Regions from separate parts of the Stenotrophomonas sp. 05N37 genome, predicted to be linked through region 2. Evidence: riboswitches for the same ligand, from Rfam matches in the RefSeq annotation. Region 2 holds a riboswitch; the other holds the start of a gene.
What was found. Region 2 has a riboswitch for thiamine pyrophosphate ahead of AC1DGC_RS06310 (TonB-dependent siderophore receptor). Riboswitches for the same ligand answer to the same signal wherever they lie in the genome.
Positions count from the first base shown of each region.

Region 1: linked by a shared signal. The riboswitch ahead of thiC (phosphomethylpyrimidine synthase ThiC) and the one ahead of AC1DGC_RS06310 (TonB-dependent siderophore receptor) in region 2 are both predicted to bind thiamine pyrophosphate.

Region 1 covers NZ_JBFTNG010000001.1:1,099,507-1,110,435, reverse strand. The annotation lists gene ilvC (ketol-acid reductoisomerase) at 1-973, opposite strand, end outside; gene ggt (gamma-glutamyltransferase) at 1,629-3,347, shown strand; gene AC1DGC_RS04830 (BCCT family transporter) at 3,998-5,566, opposite strand; TPP riboswitch at 5,812-5,913, shown strand; gene thiC (phosphomethylpyrimidine synthase ThiC) at 6,027-7,904, shown strand; gene AC1DGC_RS04820 (ion channel) at 8,009-8,686, shown strand; gene AC1DGC_RS04815 (winged helix-turn-helix domain-containing protein) at 8,938-10,929, shown strand, end outside.
Region 2 covers NZ_JBFTNG010000001.1:1,456,938-1,467,866, forward strand. The annotation lists gene AC1DGC_RS06285 (efflux RND transporter permease subunit) at 1-864, shown strand, start outside; gene AC1DGC_RS06290 (hypothetical protein) at 980-1,147, shown strand; gene AC1DGC_RS06295 (TonB-dependent receptor) at 1,223-3,583, shown strand; gene AC1DGC_RS06300 (phosphocholine-specific phospholipase C) at 3,580-5,718, shown strand; gene pnuC (nicotinamide riboside transporter PnuC) at 5,753-6,349, opposite strand; gene AC1DGC_RS06310 (TonB-dependent siderophore receptor) at 6,346-8,517, opposite strand; TPP riboswitch at 8,583-8,678, opposite strand; gene AC1DGC_RS06315 (phosphotransferase enzyme family protein) at 8,718-9,854, opposite strand; gene AC1DGC_RS06320 (glycine zipper 2TM domain-containing protein) at 9,989-10,363, opposite strand; gene AC1DGC_RS06325 (response regulator) at 10,581-10,929, opposite strand, start outside.

The DNA of each region.
Region 1 (10,929 bases), 360 kb from region 2:
ACGCGGCTTGACTTTGCAACCAGACCATCTTGGCGCGCAGTTCCTTGCCTACCTTTTCGATCGGATGCTCCAGGTCGGCCTGCTTGAACTTGGTGTAGTTGGGCAGGCCCGCTTCGTACTCGGCCACCCAGTTCTTGGTGAAGGTGCCGTTCTGGATGTCGGTCAGCACGTCCTTCATGCGCGCCTTGGTACCGGCGTCGATGACGCGCGGGCCGCTGACGTAGTCGCCGTACTGCGCGGTTTCGGAGATGAACTCCAGCATGCGGGTGATGCCGCCTTCGTAGAACAGGTCCACGATCAGCTTCAGTTCGTGCAGCACTTCGTAGTAGGCGATTTCCGGCTGGTAACCGGCTTCCACCAGCGTTTCGAAACCGGCCTGGACCAGCGCCGAGGCGCCGCCGCACAGCACCGCCTGCTCGCCGAACAGATCGGTCTCGGTCTCTTCCTTGAAGGTGGTCTGGATCAGGTTGGCGCGTGCGCCGCCCAGGCCGGTGGCGTAGGCCAGCGCGTACTCGGCGGCCTTGCCGCTCCTGTCCTGGTAGACCGCCCAGATGCACGGCACGCCGCGGCCGATCTCGTACTCACGGCGCACCAGTGCACCCGGGCCCTTCGGCGCGACCAGCACCACGTCCAGGTCGTCGCGCGGCTTGATCATGTCGAAATGCACGTTCAAGCCATGCGCGAACAACAGCACCGCGCCCTGTTTCATGTTGGGGGCGAGCACGTCCTCGTAGAGCTTCTTCTGCACCATGTCCGGGGTCAGCACGGCCACCAGGTCGGCCTCCTTGACCGCCTCGGCCGGGGCCTTGACGGTGAAGCCGTCGGCCTGTGCCTTGACCTCGGTGGGACCGCCCGGGCGCAGCCCGATGACGACGTCGAAGCCGGATTCGCGCAGGTTCAGCGCGTGCGCGCGGCCCTGGCTGCCGTAGCCGACAACAGCGATCTTGATCTGGGGCAGGTCGTTGGTGCTCATGGGGGAGATCCTTTGGCGGAAAGAAAAAAATGGCCGACGGTCAGGGACACGTCGGCCAGTCAGGGGAAGGGGTGGCGCGCGCCATGCCACCAACGCACGCCGCCGCCGGGCAGGCGGTGGGCGTGGAAGCGGTGCTGGCGGGCTGGCGGGTCATGGCGGCAAGGGCAGTCGAAAAGGGGGAGGGGAGGAATCGAGGGGCTCTGAAACGAAAAAACCCGCACCTGGGTGGGTGCGGGTTTTGATGGATACCTGGCAGTCTTGCTTACACGCCGGTCCGTCCCGCACCTGTTGGTTGGGTAATAAGTACGAGGACGAGAAGCGAACGGATCGAGGCCCCGCCGGTGTCGGCGTGCTGGATGGATTCGCGGGTGGCTGTGCGCTGCAACATGAGATCGAGAAAACCACAGCGGTTTTGGCGCTGTCAACCTTTGCCGGCACATTTCCAACGGTTTCGCCTGCATCCAGCGCAAAGGCCCGCCGCACAAGGATGGTTGCGGCTGAAAGCGTTGTGGTGAACCGGAATTCACTATTTTCAGGGCCGCTTCTGCGCGGATTCCGGTCCGTTTCCCGAGCGGCAGCATGACCATTGTCGGATGCCATGGACGGGCCACTGCCGCCACTATCGGTGGGGCTACCACCCCTCCAGGAACCTTCCGTGCCCCGACGTCTTGCCCGCGGCCTGCTTGCCGCCGCCGTGCTGTGTGCCCTCCCCATTGCCGGCATCGCCGCCGACCGCATCACCGGCCACACCTTCGCCACCCGCTCGGAAGTGATCGCCCCGCACGCGATGGCGGCCACCTCCCAACCGCTGGCCACCCAGATCGCGCTGGACGTGATGAAGGGCGGCGGCTCGGCCGTGGACGCGGCGATCGCGGCCAACGCCGCGCTGGGGTTGATGGAGCCCACCGGCAATGGCGTCGGCGGCGACCTGTTCGCCATCGTGTGGGACCCGAAGACACAAAAGCTCTACGGCTACAACGGCTCGGGCCGGTCGCCGAAGTCGCTGACCCTGGCCGAGTTCCAGCGCCGCGGGCTGAAGGAGATCCCGGCCACCGGTCCGCTACCGGTCTCGGTGCCCGGCGCGGTGGATGGCTGGTTCGCGCTGCATGAGCGCTTCGGCCGCAAGCCGATGGCCGACAACCTGGCCCCCGCCATCCGCTACGCGCGCGAGGGCCACCCGATCGCCGAAGTGATCGCCTACTACTGGGACCGCTCGGTGCCCAAGCTGTCGCAGTACCCCGGCTTCAAGGAACAGTTCACCGTCAACGGGCATGCGCCGCGCAAGGGCGAGCTGTGGAAGAACCCGAACCTGGCCAACACCCTGGAGCAGATCGCCCGAGGCGGCCGCGACGCGTTCTACAAGGGCGATATCGCCCGCACCATCGGCAGCTACTTCAAGGCCAATGGCGGCTACCTCAGCTACGAGGACATGGCCAGCCACCACGGCGAGTGGGTCGAGCCGGTGAGCAGCAATTACCGCGGCTATGACGTATGGGAACTGCCGCCCAACAGCCAGGGCATCGCCGCGCTGCAGATCCTCAACGTGCTGGAGGGTTACGACTTCTCGAAGATCGCCTTTGGCTCACCCGAGCATGTGCACCTGTTTGTGGAGGCCAAGAAGCTGGCCTTCGCCGACCGCGCCCGCTTCTACACCGACCCGGCGTTCCAGCCGGCGCCGGTGGCCAAGCTGGTGTCCAAGGGCTACGCCGCCGAGCGTCGCGCGCTGATCTCGATGGACAAGGCCCTGCGCGAAGTGCAGCCCGGCACGCCCAGGCAGCTGGAGGAGGGCGACACGATCTACATGACCGTGGCCGACGCGGACGGCATGATGGTGTCGCTGATCCAGTCCAACTACCGCGGCATGGGCAGCGGCATGGCCCCGCCGGGGCTGGGCTTCATCCTGCAGGATCGCGGCGAGATGTTCGTGCTACGCAAGGACCATCCCAACGGCTATGCGCCGGGCAAGCGCCCGTTCCAGACCATCATCCCGGGCTTCGTGACCAAGGGCGGCAAGCCCTGGATGAGCTTCGGCGTGATGGGCGGGGCGATGCAGCCGCAGGGCCACGCGCAGATCGTGATGAACATGGTCGACTTCGGGATGAACCTGCAGGAGGCCGGCGACGCACCGCGCATCCAGCACGAGGGCTCGACCGAACCGACCGGGCAGGCCACCGCGATGAGCGACGGCGGCGAGGTCAACCTGGAAACCGGCTTCCCGTACGAGACGGTGCGCGCACTGATGCGCAAGGGCCACCGGGTGGTATTCGCCGACGGCCCGTACGGCGGCTACCAGGCGATCCTGCGCGACCCCGACACCGGCGTGTATTACGGCGCATCGGAGAGCCGCAAGGATGGGCAGGCGGCGGGGTACTGACCACGCGAGGGGGAGCCACGCCATGCGTGGCTGCGCCTTCCGCGCTCATTGTCATGGGGACCGATGGCTGAGGAATGTTGCTGCCGAGCATGGCTCGGCACTACCAGTGCAACGTCAACCCCAGCCCACCGGCCGTCACCCATAAAGGTCGCGAAACGCCCACGCACCATCACCCCCCAACCCCGACAATCGCAACCCATCCCAGGTAGAGCCGAGCCACGCTCGGCTGCTCTCCCCAACCGCCCAGCCATGTCCCCAAGGCCGGGGTGCACGGGATCGCGAAACGCCCACGCACCATCACCCCCACCCCGACAATCGCGACCCCTCCCAGGTAGAGCCGAGCCACGCTCGGCTGCTCGCCCAACCGCCCATCCATGTGTCCGAGGGCAGGGTGCACGGGTTCACGAAACGCCCACCCACCATCACCCCCAACCCCGACAATCGCGACCCATCCCAGGTAGAGCCGAGCCACGCTCGGCTGCTCTCCCCAACCGCCCAGCCACGTGTCCGAGGGCAGGGTGCACGGGATCGCGAAACGCCCACGCAGCATCACCCTCAACCCCGACAATCGCGACCCATCCCAGGTAGAGCCGAGCCACGCTCGGCTGCTCTCCCGCCACGCCCCACGCACGGGCCTCACGGCCACACCACTAAGGTGCCCGCGCCGCCTCGTCGCGCGTTTCTTCCTGCGCGGCGATCTCGCGCTCGATCCACTCGTCCATCATCCGTCGCGCCCGCTGGGCGCGGCGGCGCTGCAGGGCGTACTCGGTATCGAGTACCCGGTACAGCGACCACATCACCAGCAGCATCAGCAGCGCAAACGGCAGCGCCGCGATCGTGATCATGCCCTGCAGCGCGGTCAGGCCGCCGGCCAGCAGCAACACCCCGGCGATCAGCGCGATCGCCACGCCCCACACCATGCGCCGTGCCAGCGGCGGATCGCCGGCTTCCTCGGTGGACATCGTCGCCAGCACCAGCACCGCCGAATCGGCCGAGGTCACGAAGAAGATCATCAGCAGCACCAGCGCGATCACCGACAGCACCGTCGGCATCGGCAGGCTGTCGAACATGGTGAACAGCACCGTCTCGTAGCCGTTGCCCAGCGCCTGGGCCAGGTCCACGTGCCCGAAGATCTGCGACCACAGCGCGGTCCCGCCAAACACCGAGAACCACAGGAAGCCCAGCACGCTCGGCGCGATCACCACGCCCAGCACGAACTCGCGGATGCTGCGCCCGCGCGAGACCCGCGCAATGAACGAGCCCACGAACGGCGCCCATGCGATCCACCACGCCCAGTAGAAGATCGTCCAGTCGGCCACCCACGTACTGCCGGAGAACGGCGACATGCGCAGGCTCATCGTCACCAGCGAATTGAGGTACGAGCCGATGGTGGTGGTGAACGTATCGAAGATGAAGCCGGTGGGCCCCAGCACCAGCACCAGGGCCAGCAGCAGCGCAGCCAGGCCGAGGTTGAAATTGGACAGCCACTTGATGCCACGGTTGACCCCGCTGGTGGTGGAAGCCATGTACAGCACGAAGGCGACCGCGATGATGGTCAGCTGCACCGGGATCGAATCGCGGATGCCGAACACCCGCTGCAGCCCCGCGGCGATCTGGATCGTGCCGAAGCCCAGCGTGGTGGCCACGCCGATGGCCGTTGCCACCACGGCCGCCACGTTGACCACCGTGCCGATCCAGCCACGGTGGTGGGCGCCGATCAGCGGCTGCAGCAGGTCGCTGATCAAGCCGCGGCCGTTGCGGTTGAACTGGAACCAGGCCATCGCCAGCCCGATCAGCGCATAGATCGCCCACGGATGCAGGCCCCAGTGGAAGAACGCGTAGCGCATCGAGGCACGGGCGGCCTCCATGCTCTGCGGCGCCAATCCTTCCGGCGGCTTGATGAAGTGCGAGATCGGTTCGGCGGCCCCCCAGAACACCAGGCCGATGCCCATGCCCGCGGCAAACAGCATCGACATCCAGCTCGCGTTGGAGAAGTCCGGCTCGGCATCCTCGCCGCCGATGCGCAGCGAACCCAGGCGGCCGAAGGCCAGGTACATCAGGAACGACAGGGTGATGAACACCACCAGCAGGTACAGCCAGCCGGTGCTGCGGATGATGTGGCCCAGGCCACTCTGCACCACGTCGTTGAAGGGGCCGGGCGCGAGGCCGGCGATCAGCACCAGGATGACGATCAGTGCGATGGAAATGCGAAACACCATGCGGGGAGTTTCTCCGTACGAATGAGGCGAGCCAATGCCTGCCGTCTCCAGCGCGACAACACCCGCTGGGGCGATTCAAGCCGGTCGATGCCGGGCGATGCGGAACTCCGCTGCGGACGGGAGAGGCCCTGCCGCGCCGCAGCATTCTAGGCCATGCACTGTCAGCGCATTGTTCACGTTCAAACCGGCGCCGCCGAGGCGCTCGTCGGGGATGCGCCAATCGCGTCGGCGTTGTGGTCTAATTCGCCCCGAAGCGGGGGTACCGCGGCCCAACGGCCACGGTTGAGATAGTCCCTTCGAACCTGATCCGGTTGACACCGGCGTAGGGATGCTTCGCAACAGGTGACGCATTGCGCCATCGGGCCCCCGTCCGACGGCGGCCCGTGATGCGTCCGCCGTGCGCCGCCGCTTCGTCCCTTCCGCCACGTCCCGTGCGGAAACCGATCCAGGACGAAGCCAGATGAACGCACCGCACCCCACCTTGCAGCAGCAAGCCCAGCAACTCTCCACGTCGGTCACCCGGCCGATCCCGGGGTCGCGCAAGATCCACGTGCCCGGATCGCGCAGCGACGTGCAGGTCCCCATGCGCGAGATCGTGCTGACCCGCACCCCGACGCTGTTCGGCGGCGAAGAGAACGCACCGGTCACCGTGTACGACACCTCCGGCCCGTACACCGACCCGCAGGCCGCCATCGACCTTGCCGCCGGGCTGCCGGCGTTGCGCGCAGGCTGGGTGGCCGAGCGCGGCGATACCGAGCCGCTGGCCCGCTTGAGCTCCGCGTTCGGGCGTTCGCGCGCGCTCGACGCGCGCCTGGATGCGGTGCGCTTCCCGTCGCGCACCCAGCCGCGTCGCGCGCTGGCCGGCGCCAACGTCACCCAGATGCACTACGCGCGCCGCGGCATCATCACCCCGGAGATGGAGTTCGTCGCCATCCGCGAGAACCAGCGGCTGGAGGCGGTCCGCGAGGCGGCGCTGCTGCGGCAGCATCCGGGCGAGGCGTTCGGCGCCTCGATCCCGGCGCTGATCACCCCGGCGTTCGTCCGCGACGAGATCGCCCGTGGTCGTGCCGTGCTGCCCAACAACATCAACCACCCCGAAAGCGAGCCGATGATCATCGGCCGCAACTTCCTCACCAAGATCAACGCCAACATCGGCAACAGCGCGGTGTCCTCGGGCATCGCCGAGGAGGTGGAAAAGCTGGTGTGGGCGATCCGCTGGGGCGGTGACACCGTGATGGACCTGTCCACCGGCAAGCACATCCATGAAACGCGCGAGTGGATCATCCGCAACTCGCCGGTCGCCATCGGCACGGTGCCGATCTACCAGGCGCTGGAGAAGGTGGATGGGCGTGCCGAAGACCTGAGCTGGCCGATCTTCCGCGACACCCTGATCGAGCAGGCCGAGCAGGGCGTGGACTACTTCACCATCCACGCCGGGGTGCTGCTGCGCTACGTCCCGCTCACCGCCCGACGGGTGACGGGCATCGTCTCGCGCGGGGGCTCGATCATGGCCAAGTGGTGCCTGGCCCACCACAAGGAGAATTTCCTCTACACGCACTTCGAGGATATCTGCGAGATCATGAAGGCCTACGACGTGACCTTCTCGCTGGGCGATGGCCTGCGCCCGGGCTGCATCGCCGACGCCAACGACGCAGCGCAGTTCGGCGAGCTGGAAACCCTCGGTGAATTGACCAAGGTGGCGTGGAGGCACGACGTGCAGACCATGATCGAGGGCCCCGGCCACGTGCCGATGCAGCTGATCAAGGAAAACATGGACAAGCAGCTGCGCGAGTGCGGTGAAGCGCCGTTCTACACGCTCGGCCCGCTCACCACCGACATCGCGCCTGGCTACGACCACATCACCAGCGCGATCGGCGCGGCGATGATCGGCTGGTACGGCACCGCGATGCTCTGCTATGTCACCCCGAAGGAACACCTGGGACTGCCCAACCGCCAGGACGTGCGCGACGGCATCATGGCCTACCGCATCGCCGCGCATGCCGCCGACCTGGCCAAGGGCCATCCGGGCGCGCAGGTGCGCGACAACGCGCTGAGCAAGGCGCGCTTCGAGTTCCGCTGGGAGGACCAGTTCCACCTCGGCCTGGATCCGGAGAAGGCCAAGGAGTTCCACGACGAGACCCTGCCCAAGGACGCGCACAAGCTGGCGCACTTCTGTTCGATGTGCGGCCCGCACTTCTGTTCGATGAAGATCTCCCAGGACGTGCGCGACTATGCCGCCGAGCATGGCCTGGGCGAACAGGACGCGCTGCAGGACGGAATGGCCGGCAAATCGGCGGAGTTCCGCGCGTTGGGCGCGGACGTGTACCGACAGGCGTGATGGCCCGTGCCGGGGCGGCGCGCTCGCCGTCCCGGCACGCTCATGCGACCACCGCGGGCAACGCGCTAAGCTCGGCGGCAACCGGGGCAGGGAAGGGATCTGGCATGGCCATCGCACGCACCACCAAATGGCTGGCCATCGCCCGCCGGCACCCGTCGGCCTGGCTGCTCGGTGTCCAGTTGCTGGGCGTGCTGCTGTACCCGGCGATGGACGAGGCCGGGGCCAGCCGCGCGGTGTTCGGCGCGTTCGGCATTGCCGTGCTCGGCCTGGCGTTGTGGGTGGTGCGGCGCAGCCCGCTGGGCATGTGGCTGGCGTTGCTGCTCGCGATTCCCTCGGTGGTGTTCTCCATCAGCGGCGCTCTGTTGGGCCGGCCCGCACTCACCACCACCGCGCAACTGCTGGAGTGCCTGCTGTACTTCTATACCGCCGGCAGCCTCACCGCCTACATGCTGCAGGACCACAAGGTCACCCGCGACGAGCTGTTTGCGGCCGGGGCGACATTCACCCTGCTCGCCTGGGCATTCGCGTTCGCCTTCTCGGTTTGCCAACAGTGGTACCCGGGCAGTTTCCTGGCCACCAGCGAAACCGAATTGCGGACCTGGATGGAGCTGCTTTATCTCAGCTTCAGCTTGCTGTCCGGGGTCGGTTTGAGCGATGTCGTGCCGGTGCATCCACAGGCCCGGGCACTGGTCATGCTGGAGCAGTTTGCAGGCGTGATGTACGTGGCTTTGGTGGTTTCCAGGCTGGTCGGATTGACCATGCTTCGGCGTGGACGAAACTGAATCGCAGATAAAAAAGTCGCGCCCGAAGGCGCGAATACTGAAGCGATTTATGTGAATTCGTCGGCGAGAGAGAGCCTGATGTTGTCCACGCGCACAGGCGCAGTTAACCGGCATAGGCTAGTATTCGCGCGCTTCAGTTTTTTTGCGGTTTGCGCTGATGGCATGTGCGGAATCTGGCGGTTCGTTCGATCGGTGTTCGGTTGCGATGGATGCTGCGTTCCTGTTGTTCTGCATTCACTCGTAGCACCGGAATGATCAGCCCCACTAGCGAGTCTCCCCCAGTCGATGTGATCAGGATCGGCGATTGCACCGTGACGTTGTCCTCCCGTGAGGTCAGCGTGCCGGGCGCGCGCCGTCCACGTCGGCTGACGCCCAAGGCATTGGGCGTGCTGAAGGCGTTGATGCGCTCGCCGGGGGCGGTGGTCACCCGCGATGAACTGTTCGCCGAGGTGTGGCCCGATACGCTGCCGACCAACGATGTGCTCACCCAGGCCGTCACCCAGTTGCGCAAGGCGTTCAGCAGTGACGATGTCACCGGCACGCCGTACATCGAGACCATCGCCAAGACCGGTTATCGCCTGCTCGTGCCCGTCACCGTGCAGGATGCCGTCGCGGCGCCCGCGCCGGACGCACTCGAAAGTTCCGCCGACGCGGTGCTTTCGAGTGCGCCGGGCGCGGACGATGGCGTCGCCTCGTCGCCGCGCAGTCGCTGGCGACGGATGCGGCGCTACGTGCTGCTCGCGCTGGGCATCGCCATGCTGATCGCGCTGTTGGTGATGACCGCGCTGCTCCTGCAACGGCCTGCGCCGGCCTCCGCCGGCAGCGGCGTGCTCGAGGATGGCAGCCGCGTGGTCGGCAGCCCGCAGCGGCCGTATCGACTGATCACCGCCACCGCCGGCTTCGAGACCTATCCCACGCTTTCCCCGGATGGCTCGCAGGTGGCCTACGAGGCCGACAGCAGCGCACGCCAGGGCAGCACGATCAAGGTGCAGACCTCCGGCAACGCCCCCGCGCGGCTGCTTGCCGATACGCCGGACGGCTACTCGGACCGCTTTCCGAACTGGTCGCCGAACGGGCGCGAGATCGCCTTTGCGCGCTTCGGTCCCGATGCCGGCTGCGAGGTGCTGATCGCCAGTGCCACCGGCGGCGCGGTGCGCCACGTCACCCGCTGCGACGGCACCGAACTGCTCAGCTTCGACTGGACCCCGGATGGCCGTGGGCTGGTGTTCGGCTCGCTGGCCGGCCGCTTCGCTCACCGTGGCATCCGCGTGCTGGATATCGCCAGCGGGCGCTGGACGCCACTGGACTACCAGGTCGCCGAGGACAGCTTCGACTACGCCCCGCGCTACTCGCCGGACGGACGCTGGATCGTGTTCGTGCGCAACCCGCAGATCGGCGACCTCTGGCGCCTGCCTGCCGCCGGCGGGGTGCCCGAGCAGCTCACCGACGATTCGGCCGAGATCCGTGGCTGGGCGTGGCGCAGCGACAGCCGCCACATCGTGTTCGGCCGGCGCGTGGACAGCGAATCGCGGTTGTACGAGCTGGACGTGGAGACCCGCACGCTGCGCGATGTCGGCATCGACGATGCGCAGTCGCCGGCAGTGGCGCGCAACAGCGAAATGCTCGCCTTCGTCCACCGCAAGGCCCAGTTCGGCCTGTTCCGCGTGCCGCTCACCGACGGCCGGCCGGGCCAGCCCGAGCGCCTGTTCGCCTCCAACGGCCGCGATGGCCAGCCCATGCTCGCGCCCGACGGCCGGCAACTGGTGTTCACCTCCGACCGCTCCGGCAACTACGGCCTGTGGTGGGCCGACCTGGGCCGCCCGGAATCGCTGCGCCCGGTCGAGGGATTGCGCCCGGAGACCCGGCAGGCCGCCGACTGGTCGCCGGACAGCACCCATCTGCTGGTGTCCGGCCGCGATGCGCAGGCCAATCCGATCATCTATGAAGTGTCCCCGCGCGACGAACAGGTGGTGGCGCTGCCGGTGCCGGTCGCGCAACCGCTGCAGGCGCTGTATGCCGCCGATGCCCAGCACCTGCTGGTGGTCGATCGCGACGAGCACGAGCGCATGCGGCTGTCCCTGTTCGACCGCCGCAGTACGCCGTGGAAACTGCTGGGCAGCATCGACGGGGTCTCGCAGGCGCGCTTCGATCCCTCCACCCGGCGCGTGCTGTTCACCCGGCTGTCGGCGGGCGGGCTGTGGTCGGCCGATGCGCAGCTCACTGCCGACAGCATCCAGCAGGTC
Region 2 (10,929 bases):
CGCCAGGTGCCGATCCGGGTTGGCTTCGCCGAGGCTACGCTGGCCAACCCGGCCCTGATCGGCCAGTTGCGCGTGCCCGGCCGCAACGGTCCGGTGCCGCTGGCCGCGGTGGCCGATATCCAGCAGGGCAGCGGGCCCTCGCAGATCTCGCGCTACCAGCGCCAGCGCAACGTCACGCTCACCGCCGAGCTCAACGGCCGCCCGCTCGGCGATGTGATGACCGAAGTGCAGGCATTGCCCAGCGTCAAACAGCTGCCACCCGGGGTGACCTTCCTCAACACCGGTGATGCCGAAGTGTTCGTCGAGCTGTTCATCGGCTTCCTGTTGGCGATGGCCGCCGGCCTGATCTGCATCTACATGGTGCTGTTGCTGCTGTTCAACCACGCGCTGATGCCGGTGACCATCCTCGCGGCGGTGCCGTTGTGTGCCGGCGGTGCATTCGGTGCGCTGCTGATCACCCAGAACATGCTCTCGCTGCCGGCGCTGATCGGCCTGTTGATGCTGATCGGCATCGCCACCAAGAACTCCATTCTGTTGGTGGATTACGCGGTGATGGCCGAGGACGAGCACGGCATGAGCCAGCACGACGCGCTGATCGATGCGTGCCGCAAGCGCGCCCAGCCGATCATCATGACCACCCTGGCGATGGGCGCGGGCATGATGCCGATCGCGCTGGGCTTCGCCGGCGATTCCAGCTTCCGCGCACCGATGGCGATCGCGGTGATCGGTGGCCTGATCACCTCCACGCTGCTGAGCCTGATCGTGATCCCGGCGGCGTTCACCGTGATGGATGACCTGGGCAACTGGCTGTCGCGCAAGTTCCATCGGCGCCCGTCGCACCCGGTGGCTGGAGGCGCGGAGTAGGCGCGCACGCCAGCGACAAGGCAGTCCTGGGCCAGGCATGAAATCCCGTGGCAGGCACAGGGCGCCTGCCACGACCACCCCGATACACTCGGCACTCGTCCCGCGAAGCGCCGCCATGCTCGACCGTAGCGTCGTCCTGATGTGCCGGTATGCCCTGTCGACCGCGTGTTCCAGCGCATCGGCAGCAGAGGAAACACTGCTCGGCGTCGCGCCGCTGGCTGGGGATGCGGTGGCGGTCGCGCAGCTGGCCAGCCACGTCAAACGCAGCACCACGTGCGCGTAATGCAAGCGCAATGTCATGGGGAAGTCACCGGCGCTGCCAATACTCCGCCGGTCGCCCACTACCCCCACCGACCCGATGCGCGCCTCTGGCCACTGCCCTCGAATCTCGCTGCTCGCCCTGTTGCTTTCTTCCGCCGTGCAGACCATGGCGGCCGAGCCCGCGCCCGCCGATGAGGCCCGCACGCTCGACCAGGTGCAGGTCATCGGCCAGGCCACCAGCTACGCCAAGACCACCGTCAGCCAGGAAACCCTCAACCGCCAGCAGATCCTGAGCAGCGTCAACACTGCGCTCAACGAGCTGCCGGGCGTGGTGGTCAGCGAAGCCGATGCCACCGGCTCGTCGGTGTGGGGCACGCAGATCAGCATGCGCGGCTTCGTCACCAACCGCGACACGCAGCAGATCGGTACCACCATCGATGGCCTGCCCAACGGTGGCTCGGGCTATGGCGGCGGCTCGCTGGCCAACCGCTACATCGACACGCTCGACCTGGAGACCATCGAAGTCAGCCAGGGCACCGCCGACATCTCCTCGCGCTCCAACGAGGCCCTGGGCGGCACGCTCAACTTCCTCACCAGCGATCCGCTGGCCGAGCAGCGCCTGCGCATGGTGGTGGGCGGCGGCGACAACGATGCACGCAAGTACTACGTGCGCTACGACACCGGCCTGCTCGGAGGTCACACCCGCGCCTGGGTCAGTGCGTCGTCTTCGCGCGTCAACGACTGGATCGACGGCAGCGGCCATGTCAGCAACGACCACATCGCGGCCCGGTTCGTCACCGAGCTGGAGCGCTGGACCCTCAGCGGCTACGCCTCCTACAACGATGCCGACGAGCCCGAATACACCAGCGTGAGCCCGGCCGCGTTCGCCACCCACCCGGACCGCGATGGCCTGACCGGCACACTCACCGGTATTCCCTACCTGGACCAGAACTACCGGTCAGGATCGCGCGCGCTGCGCGAGAACACCTTCGGCTACCTGCGCGGTGCGTTCGACGGCGGCAATGGCGTCAAGGCCACGTTGACCGGCTACGCGCACAGGATGGAGGGCCGCGGGGACTGGTTGCCGCCGTACCTGGTGCAGGCGCGCAACGATGGCGTCGGCCAGCCGGAATCGGAATACCTCGGTGGCGGCACGGTGTATGGCGGCAGCGCGCTGGGCCAGTTCTACTTCGTCAACCCGGATGGAAGCGCCGCGCAGATGCGCGCCGGCTGCGTACCGCGCGCCGGTTTCAGCGCGGAATACGACCCCAACTGTTACGCCGCTGGCGTGCAGGGCGTGCAGTCCTACCGCCACTCGCACTACGACAACGACCGCGCCGGTGCCACCGCCGACGTGGAGTGGAAGCAGACCCTGGGCAGCGTGGACAACACCGTGCGTGGCGGTGTGTGGGTGGAGCAGTACGATCGCAGCGTGCGCCGCGACTGGCACCGCCTGCTCAACGTCGGCACCGACATCGGTTTTGATCACCAGCCGTACTGGGTGCAGTTCGAAGACCGCTACAAAACCAGCGAGCATATGTACTACGTGGAAGACGTGGCCCGCGTCGGCCCGTTCAGTGCGCGCGTGGGCGTCAAGCAGTTCTTCGTCGACCAGAAGCGCAACCGGGTGATCGGCAACGCCGAGAACGTGCGGTCGGACTCCAGGTCCGATCCGCTGCTCTCCGCCGGTGGCACCTGGACCCTGCCCGTGGAAGGGCTGGAGCTGTTCGGTGGCTACTCGCAGAACTTCGCGGCGATCCCCTCCGGCGTGCTCGGCGAAACCGATGCGCAGCGCTTCGCCCGGGTCGAGCCGGAAACCGCCGACAACATCGAGCTTGGCCTGCGCGTGAGCCGTTGGCCCTTGACCGGTTCGCTGACCCTGTACACCATCAGGTTCGACAACCGCATCGTCTACCTGCCGGCGCGGTTGGCCGATGGCATCGACTACCTGGACGAGACCGATGGCGTCTACGAGAACTTTGGTGGCGTGGAAAGCACCGGTCTGGAAGCCGCGCTCGGCTACGGCTGGGACAGTGGCTGGCGGGTCAACGGGGCCTACACCTATAACCGGTCCAAATACCTGGGCAGCGGCAACCTGGCGCGCGACACCGAACTGGGCATCGTCGATGGTGCGCAGGTGATCGGCCAGCCCAAGCACGTGCTGGTGGTCTCGGCCGACTGGCAGGGCGAGCGCTGGAATGCCGGCATCTCCGGTCGCTACCTCGGCGAGCGTTACCTGGATGCCTCCAACATCAACAAGCTGCCGTCGGCCACCGTGTTCAACGCCAACATCGGGTTCGACCTGCAGGGCCTGTCGCCGAAGCTGAAGGGCGTGGGTGCCAGCCTGGTGGTGAGCAACCTCACCGACCGCCGCTACCTGGCCGGCGTGGATGGCAGCGATTCCGCCTTCATCGGTGCCCCGCGCACGGTCGGCGTCTCGGTCCGGGTCGACCTGTGACCCGACGCGACACCCCCGCGCCGGACATCGGTCGCCGCCGCCTGCTGCAGGGCGGCGTCGGCGCCGGGCTGGCGGCCCTGTTGCCCAGCATCGCCCGTGCGGCGGCGATCGCCCCGCATGCGCGCAGCGGCAGCCTGGAGGATGTGCAGCACATCGTGGTGTTCATGCAGGAGAACCGTTCGTTCGACCATTACTTCGGCACCCTTCCGGGGGTGCGCGGGTTCGGCGATCGTTTTGTCATCCCGGCCGCGCCGCTGGCCGCGGGCCAGCCGCCGCGCACTGTATGGCTGCAGCCCAATGCGGCCGGTACGCGGGCCATCGCACCGTTTCCGCTGGATACCGCCGCGCAGTTCGGGGTGATGCGCGTGGAAGGTACCCCGCATACCTGGCCCGACGCACAGCGTGCATGGGACCACGGGCGCATGGCGCAGTGGCCGGCGGCCAAGCAGGACCATGCGATGAGCTACTTCCAGCGCGCCGACATGCCGTTCCAGTTCGCGCTGGCCGAGGCGTTCACCGTGTGCGATGCCTACCACTGCGCAATGCAGGCCGGCACCAATCCGAATCGCCTGTTCCTGTGGACCGGCCACAACGATCCGCATGCACGCGGCGGTGGCCCGGCCGTGGCCAACTCGCACGACAACTTCCCCGAGCTGGGCGGCAACCCGCAGGCCTACACGTGGACCACCTACGTGGAGCACCTGCAGAACGCAGGCGTGGACTGGCGCATCTACCAGGACATGGCCGACAACTTCACCGACAACCCGCTGGCCGGCTTCGAGACGTTCCGCCAGGCCTGGCGCGGCGCGCCCGGCCACGATGCGGCCCTGCGCGAACGCGGGGTCAGCACGCGCGGGTTGGCCCAGCTGCGCGAAGACGTGCTGAAGGGGCAGCTGCCGCAGGTCAGTTTCATCATCGCCGATGCCGCCGGCAGCGAACATCCCGGCCCCTCCAGCCCCGCCCAGGGCGCGGCGTACACCGCGCGCGTGCTGGATGCGCTCACCGCCGATCCCCAGGTGTGGGCCCGTACCGCGCTGCTGCTGATGTTCGATGAGAACGATGGTTTCTTCGACCACATGCCGCCGCCCGCACCGCCGTCGCCCGACCCCAGCGTGGCCGGCGGCTGGGCAGGCGCGTCGTCGGTCTCGACCGAGGGCGAGTATCACCGGCATCCGTCACCGGGCAACGAGAAGGCCGATCCTCTCGACCTGCGTGGCCGCCCCTATGGCCTCGGCCCGCGCGTGCCGCTGTATGTCATCTCGCCGTGGAGCCGCGGTGGCTGGGTCGATTCGCAGGTCTACGACCATACCTCGGTGATCCGGCTGATCGAGCGCCGCTTCGGCGTGGCTGCACCGGCGCTGTCGCCATGGCGTCGCGCGGTCTGCGGCGACCTGACCGGCGCATTCGACTTTTCGCGTGGCGACGCGCGGCCCTTCGTCGCGTCGCTGCCAGCCACCGCCGCCACCGCCGCGCGTGCGGCCGCGTTGCCGGGCCGTACCGTGCCGGTCGTGCCCGAGGGCCTCGCGCCGGCGCGGCAGGCGCCCGGGGTGCGCCCGGCGCGCGCGCTGCCGTATCGGCCGCAGGCGAGCATCGTGCTGGCTGACGACCACGTGCGGCTGGACCTGGCCTGCGATGGCGCGGCGGCGGTGCTGCATGTCTACGACCGTCTGCATCTGGGCGCGATCCCGCGCCGCTACACGCTTGCCCCGGGCCTGCCGCAGCAGGCGCGCTGGGCCATCGATGACGCACGCGGCTACGACCTGTGGCTGCTCGGCCCGAACGGTTTCCATCGGCACTATCGCGGCCAGCCAGGCACCCAGGCACCGCTGCAGTCCCGCATCGACCGCGACGCTGGCCGCCTGCGCCTGTGGCTGCACAACCCCGGCGCGATGCCGCTGGCGGTCGCCGTGCGCGCCGGTGCCTACGTCGAGGCCGCCCCGCACCGGCAGCTGCGGATCGACCCGGGCGCCACCGTCGACATCGCCTGGGATGCCACGCCCAGCGGCGGCTGGTACGACCTGCACGTCGAGCAGCCGGGTGCGTCCCAGCGTCTGGCCGGGCGGGTGGAAGATGGCCAGCCGGGCAGCACCGACCCGGCGATGGGCGCCGAGCCGATGCGCTGGCTGGCCGACTGAGCAACGCGGGGCAGGCGCGCCCGAAAGGCCGGCCTCAGCCGTGGTGGCTACCGGCGGGCATCGCCTGGCCCGCGCCTGCCGCCGTCCACGCCCGCAGCCCCATCACCGCCAGCCCGACGAACACCAGGTACAGCCCGGCGGTGACGTCCAGCGACTTGACCAGGTACATGCCCACGTAGATCACGTCGACGATGATCCACAACCACCACGTGGCGATGTGCCGGCGTGCCTGCCACCACTGCGCCACCAGGCTCAGCGCGGCCAGCATCGCATCCAGCCACGGGAGCGCGGCGTCGGTCCAGCTATGCATCGCCGCGCCGAGCACGAGCCCGAACGCGATGCCGATGGCCAGGTCACGCAGCAGCGTGCGCCGTGCCAGTGGTGCGATCACGATCGCACCGTCCTCCTGCGCGTGCCGGTGCCAGCTGAGCCAGCCGTACACCAGGAAGCCGCCGAACACGACCTGCAGCAGGGTGTCCGAGTACAACCGGGCCTCGGCGAACACGCCCCCGTACAGGGCCACCGCCACCAGCCCGACCGGCCACGCCAGCATGCGCCGGCGTGCCATCAGCCACACGCCCAGCAGGCTGGCCACGACCGCCGACCATTCCAGGATCGCCGCGGCGTTCATAGCCCGAACGTGACCGACAGCCGTGCCTGGCGCGGCGCACCGGCGAACAGGTAATAGTCACCGGCGCTGCTGCCGGTATCCCGCCAGTAGAAGCGGTCGAACACGTTGTCCACCGACAGGTTCCAGGTGACCGGATGCTCGCCCAGCGCGTGCTTGAAGCGCAGGCCGAGGTCGACCACGTGGTAGGCCGGCGCGCGCACGCTGCCGTCCACCGTGGCCGCGTTCGCAGACGCGTAGCGCCAGCCGCCGGTGATCGCCAGACCGGAGGCGAAGGGCAGCGCGTAGTCGGCATGCACGCTGGCGCGCAGCTTGGGTACGTTGACCAGCTGGTGGCCCTCATACAGCGCGGTGCCGGTGCTGCGCGCGCGCGCCTGCAGCGCGCTGACGCTGGCAGTGAGCACCAGGCCCTCGGCGAGCCGGCCATTGGCGGTCAGCTCCAGGCCGGTGTGGGTCTGCTGGCCTTCGGCGACGAAGGTATAGCCGGCGTCGCTGGCGTCGGGCCTGGCGTACTGGAACGGCTGCGAGGTGCGGAACACGGCCGCGCCCAGGGTGAGTGCGTCGGCCGCGGCGTACTTGACGCCCACTTCGGTCTGGCGCGACAGCACCGGGGCCAGGAACGCGCCGTCGTTGGAGGTCCAGAACGGGGCTTCCTGGCCGAGCGAAATGCCGCGCACGTAGCTGGCGTACACATTCACTTCGTCGGTGGCGTTCCAGATCAGCGCGGTCTGCGGCAGGAAGCGCGACAGCCGGCTGCGGCGTTCCGGCGCGCCGCGCTTGTCGAAGGCGCGCTCGTCCAGGCGCACGAAGCGGCCACCGGCCAGCCATTGCCAGTCCTCGCCGAACTGCATGCGGTCCATGGCGAACAGCGCGGTCTGTGCGCTGTCCAGGCGCCGCACCGACGGGCCCGGCTGCAGCGGCGACGGCGCGAACACCGGCATCTGCGCATCGCCGATGTTGGCGGTGCCGACGTACTCGTTGACGTTGCGGCGCTTGTCGATGGTGCGCTCGAAACGATCGGCGCCGATGCTGAGGTCGTGGCCCACGCGCCCGGTGTCGATGCGCCCGCGCAGTTCGGCGCGTGCTTCCAGGTTGCGACGGGTGTCGTCGGGGCTGCGGTAGTCGTAGACGTCGTAGTCGCCATCGGGCGCGAAGTAGTTGCCCGGCACGCTGCCATCGGCGCACTGCGCGGCGTAGTAGCAGCCATAGGCGAAGGCCACGCTGTCATCGATCACCGACCGGCTGTAGCCGGCCGACACCCGCGACTGCCACTGCGCATTGAACTGGTAGGTATGCAGTGCGGTGATGTTGGTGCTGTCGATGCCTACCGGCCGCTGCCAGGGCTGGTAGCCCAGCATGTGCTCGCGGTCCACGCCGCGCGGCAAGGTGCGGGCGCCGAGCAGCTGGTAGCCGGAGGCCGAGCGCTGCGCGCTGGTCTGGTAGTTGGCATCCACCTCGAGCTTGCTGCGGTCGCTGATCAGCCAGTCGGTGGCCAGCGAGTAGAAATTGCGACGGCCCTCGGCGTGCTCGATATACGATTCGCTGCCATCCCAGGCCGCATTCACGCGCACGCCGACGCGCGGGGTCAGCCAATGCCCGGCATCCAGCGCCGCATAGCGCGAGCCTTCCGAGTCGGTGCCCAGGGTGACCGTGCGCACCTCGGCCGGACGCTTGCCCACGTAGTTGATGATGCCGCCGGGCGCCATCACGCCGGCGGCAAGGCCGGCCTCGCCCTTGAGAATCTCCACCTGCTGGATGTTCTCCAACGCCAGGCGCTGCTCGCCGGTGGTGCTCAGGCCGTTGAAGCGGTAGCCGGTGCCGGTATCCAGCGGGAAGCCGCGGATCGCGATGTTCTGGTAGTAGCCCACCGGCGCGTAGCTGTCGCCCAGCGAAGCATCGTTGCTGGCCAGTTCGGACAGCGTGCGCACCTGGCGGCTGTCCAGCAGCATGCGGTCCAGCACCGTCAGCGACGCCGGCGTGTCCTTCCAGTCGCCGCTGCCGAAGCTGCTGGTCTGGACGGTATCGGCCACCGGTTGCCGGGCCTGCACGCGCACGGCGGCAAGGTCGGTCGGGGAGCGTTCGGCGGCGTCGGGGGCGGCATCGCGGGCGTGCAGCGGCAGGGCGGCACACAGGGCGACGGTCAGCAGGGCAGGGCGGTAGCAGCGGTTCATTCGATTCGTCATCAGCCAGAAGAGACGAAGCGACGGCGCGCACGCACCGACCCATCCGGTCGTTGCGCCCACTGCACAAAGCTCCCTACGCCGGTATCAACCGGATCAGGTTCCAAGGGACTCTCTCAGCCTGGCTTCGCCAGGCACCCCCGCTTCAAGGGCTATTTCACCACAAACGCCGCGGCGCTGCCCGCCGGCGTTCAGGCGGCCGCGTGCAGCGCCGCGAGAAGGGCCTGCCCGTCGTGGCCCTGGAACCAGGCCGCATGGCCGAGCAGGAAGGTGTGGTAGGCCACGTCCGCGTTGGCCGGCGACCCGGTGACGCCCTCGAAGTACTCCACTTCGGACAGGGCAAAATCCAGGTGCACGATCGGCAGCAGGTCGGCCAGCAGGTGCACGCGCGCGGCCGACAGGGGCAGCACCTCGCGATAGCCGGCCAGCAGGGCCAGCGCGATCCCCGGCCGCGCGGCCGGGGCCGGCCGGTCGATCTCCAGCCAGGCAATGGCATTGCGCTCGATCGCGGTGGCCAGGTCGAACAGGGCACTGGTGGGCGAGGCCAGCCCGAAGTCGAGCACGCTCGCCACGGCCATCGTCTCGCCGTCGGCGCGCCACAGCAGGTTGGAGACGTGCCAGTCGTTGTGCGCCCACAGGCGCGGTTCGGCCTGCAGGTGGCCGGCCAGGCCGGCATGCCAGGGCAGCACCGCGCGCTGCAGGTCCGCGCGCCAATCGCGCCGGCCGAGATACGCTGCCAGGCCGGGACGCTGGTCGAGGTCGTGGGCGATCATGGCCAGCGGGTCGCGGGCACGTATCAGGTCGTCGCGCGCGACGAGAAGGTGGGTGTCGCGTTGGGGCGCGTGATAATCGGCGGCCGCCTGGTGCAGGCGTGCGAGCATGCGGCCGGCCTCGTGGGCCTGGGCGATCGCGGTCAACGGCGTCCACGACGGCGCATCGCGGTACACGTCCTCGCCCCGGCCCAGGGTATGCACTTCGTAGGTCCAGCCGTCGTGCGCCAGCGCGGTGCTGCCGTCGGCCGCGCGCAGCACCTGCACCACCGGCAGGCCCGCTGCACCGAGGTGGGCGATGAAGCGGTGTTCCTCGGCCAGCGTCGCCGCGCTGCGCACGCTGCCGTGGTGGCGCTTGACGAACACCTGCCCCGCGCCGGTGTCCACCAGGGCGGCCGCCGACAGCGGTCGCGGGCTGTGCCAGCGCAGGCGCGCCTGGCCGTGCCACTGCGGGTACTGCCCGGCCAGCCAACCGATCTCGGCCTCGTCGAGCGCCGGCCAGTCGGCGTCCACGGCATCGTTGTTGAGGCCCTGGACGAGGTGGGGAGCGTTGTTCATCGGGACGTGCGACGGGGGCGGTGCTGCTGCCGGGCGCCTAGGGTAGCGCGATACCGCCGGGGCCCGGAACGCAGAACGGGCGGATCATCGACCCGCCCGCTGCTGCTACGGCTGCATCGGCACCGCTGGCGGTATTACCAGCCGCGGCCGTGTCGGCGATCCCAGTCGCGGTGGCCGCGGTCATGGCGACGGTCGCGGTCGTAGCCATAGCGACGGTCATGGCGGCGGTCATCGTAACGACGGTTGTCGTAGCGACGGTCATACCGGTTGTCATGGCGATCGCGGGTGGTCAGGTTGCCGATCGCGCCGCCGGCGACGGCACCGCCCACGGTGGCGGTCGGGTCGCCGTTGGAAATCAGGTGGCCGGCCACGCCGCCCACCACCGCGCCCACCACGGTGCGCTTGTCCTTGCGGGACATGGCGCTGGCGTCGCTGATGGTGGCCAGGCCGGCGGTCAGGGCCAGGGCCATGGCCAGTCCACGAAGGCTGAGTGCGGAAATGTTGAGCATGTTCGGTTCTCCTGTCAGGTGCTTGCCACGGTCGGGAGGTGTGGCGACTGCCTGCCCACCGGCCTTGGCTACCACGCTGGGGGCCGGACATTGCCGGAACATTACCCCGGTGGACCGCTCAGCGTGCGTATTCATCTAGCGGCAGGACGCATGAAGCGGCGCTGAAAAAAGCCTGACCTGCGCATGAATCCGGCGCCGGTACATGCGCTGACGGGCGTCAGATTTCGCCGTCGCGCAGGTAGTCGAACAACTCGGCATCGCCCTTCAGCCCAAGCTTCAGCATCGCATCGCCCTTCTGGCGGCTGATCGTGCTCACGCTCTTGTGCAGCTGCAGGGCGATCTCCTTCACCGTCTGCCCACTGCCGAGCAGGCGCAGCACTTCCACTTCGCGCGGTGACAGCGGCTTGGTGCCCACGTCACCCACGTTGTGGGTGCCAATGGCATTGATGCGTTCCTTCAGGGTGCGGCTCATATACGGCACGCCGTGCTGCACGGTCTGGATGGCCAGGGGCAGCTCTTCCATCGAGGAGGTCTTGTCGACCAGGCCCAGCACGCCGGTGGAGACC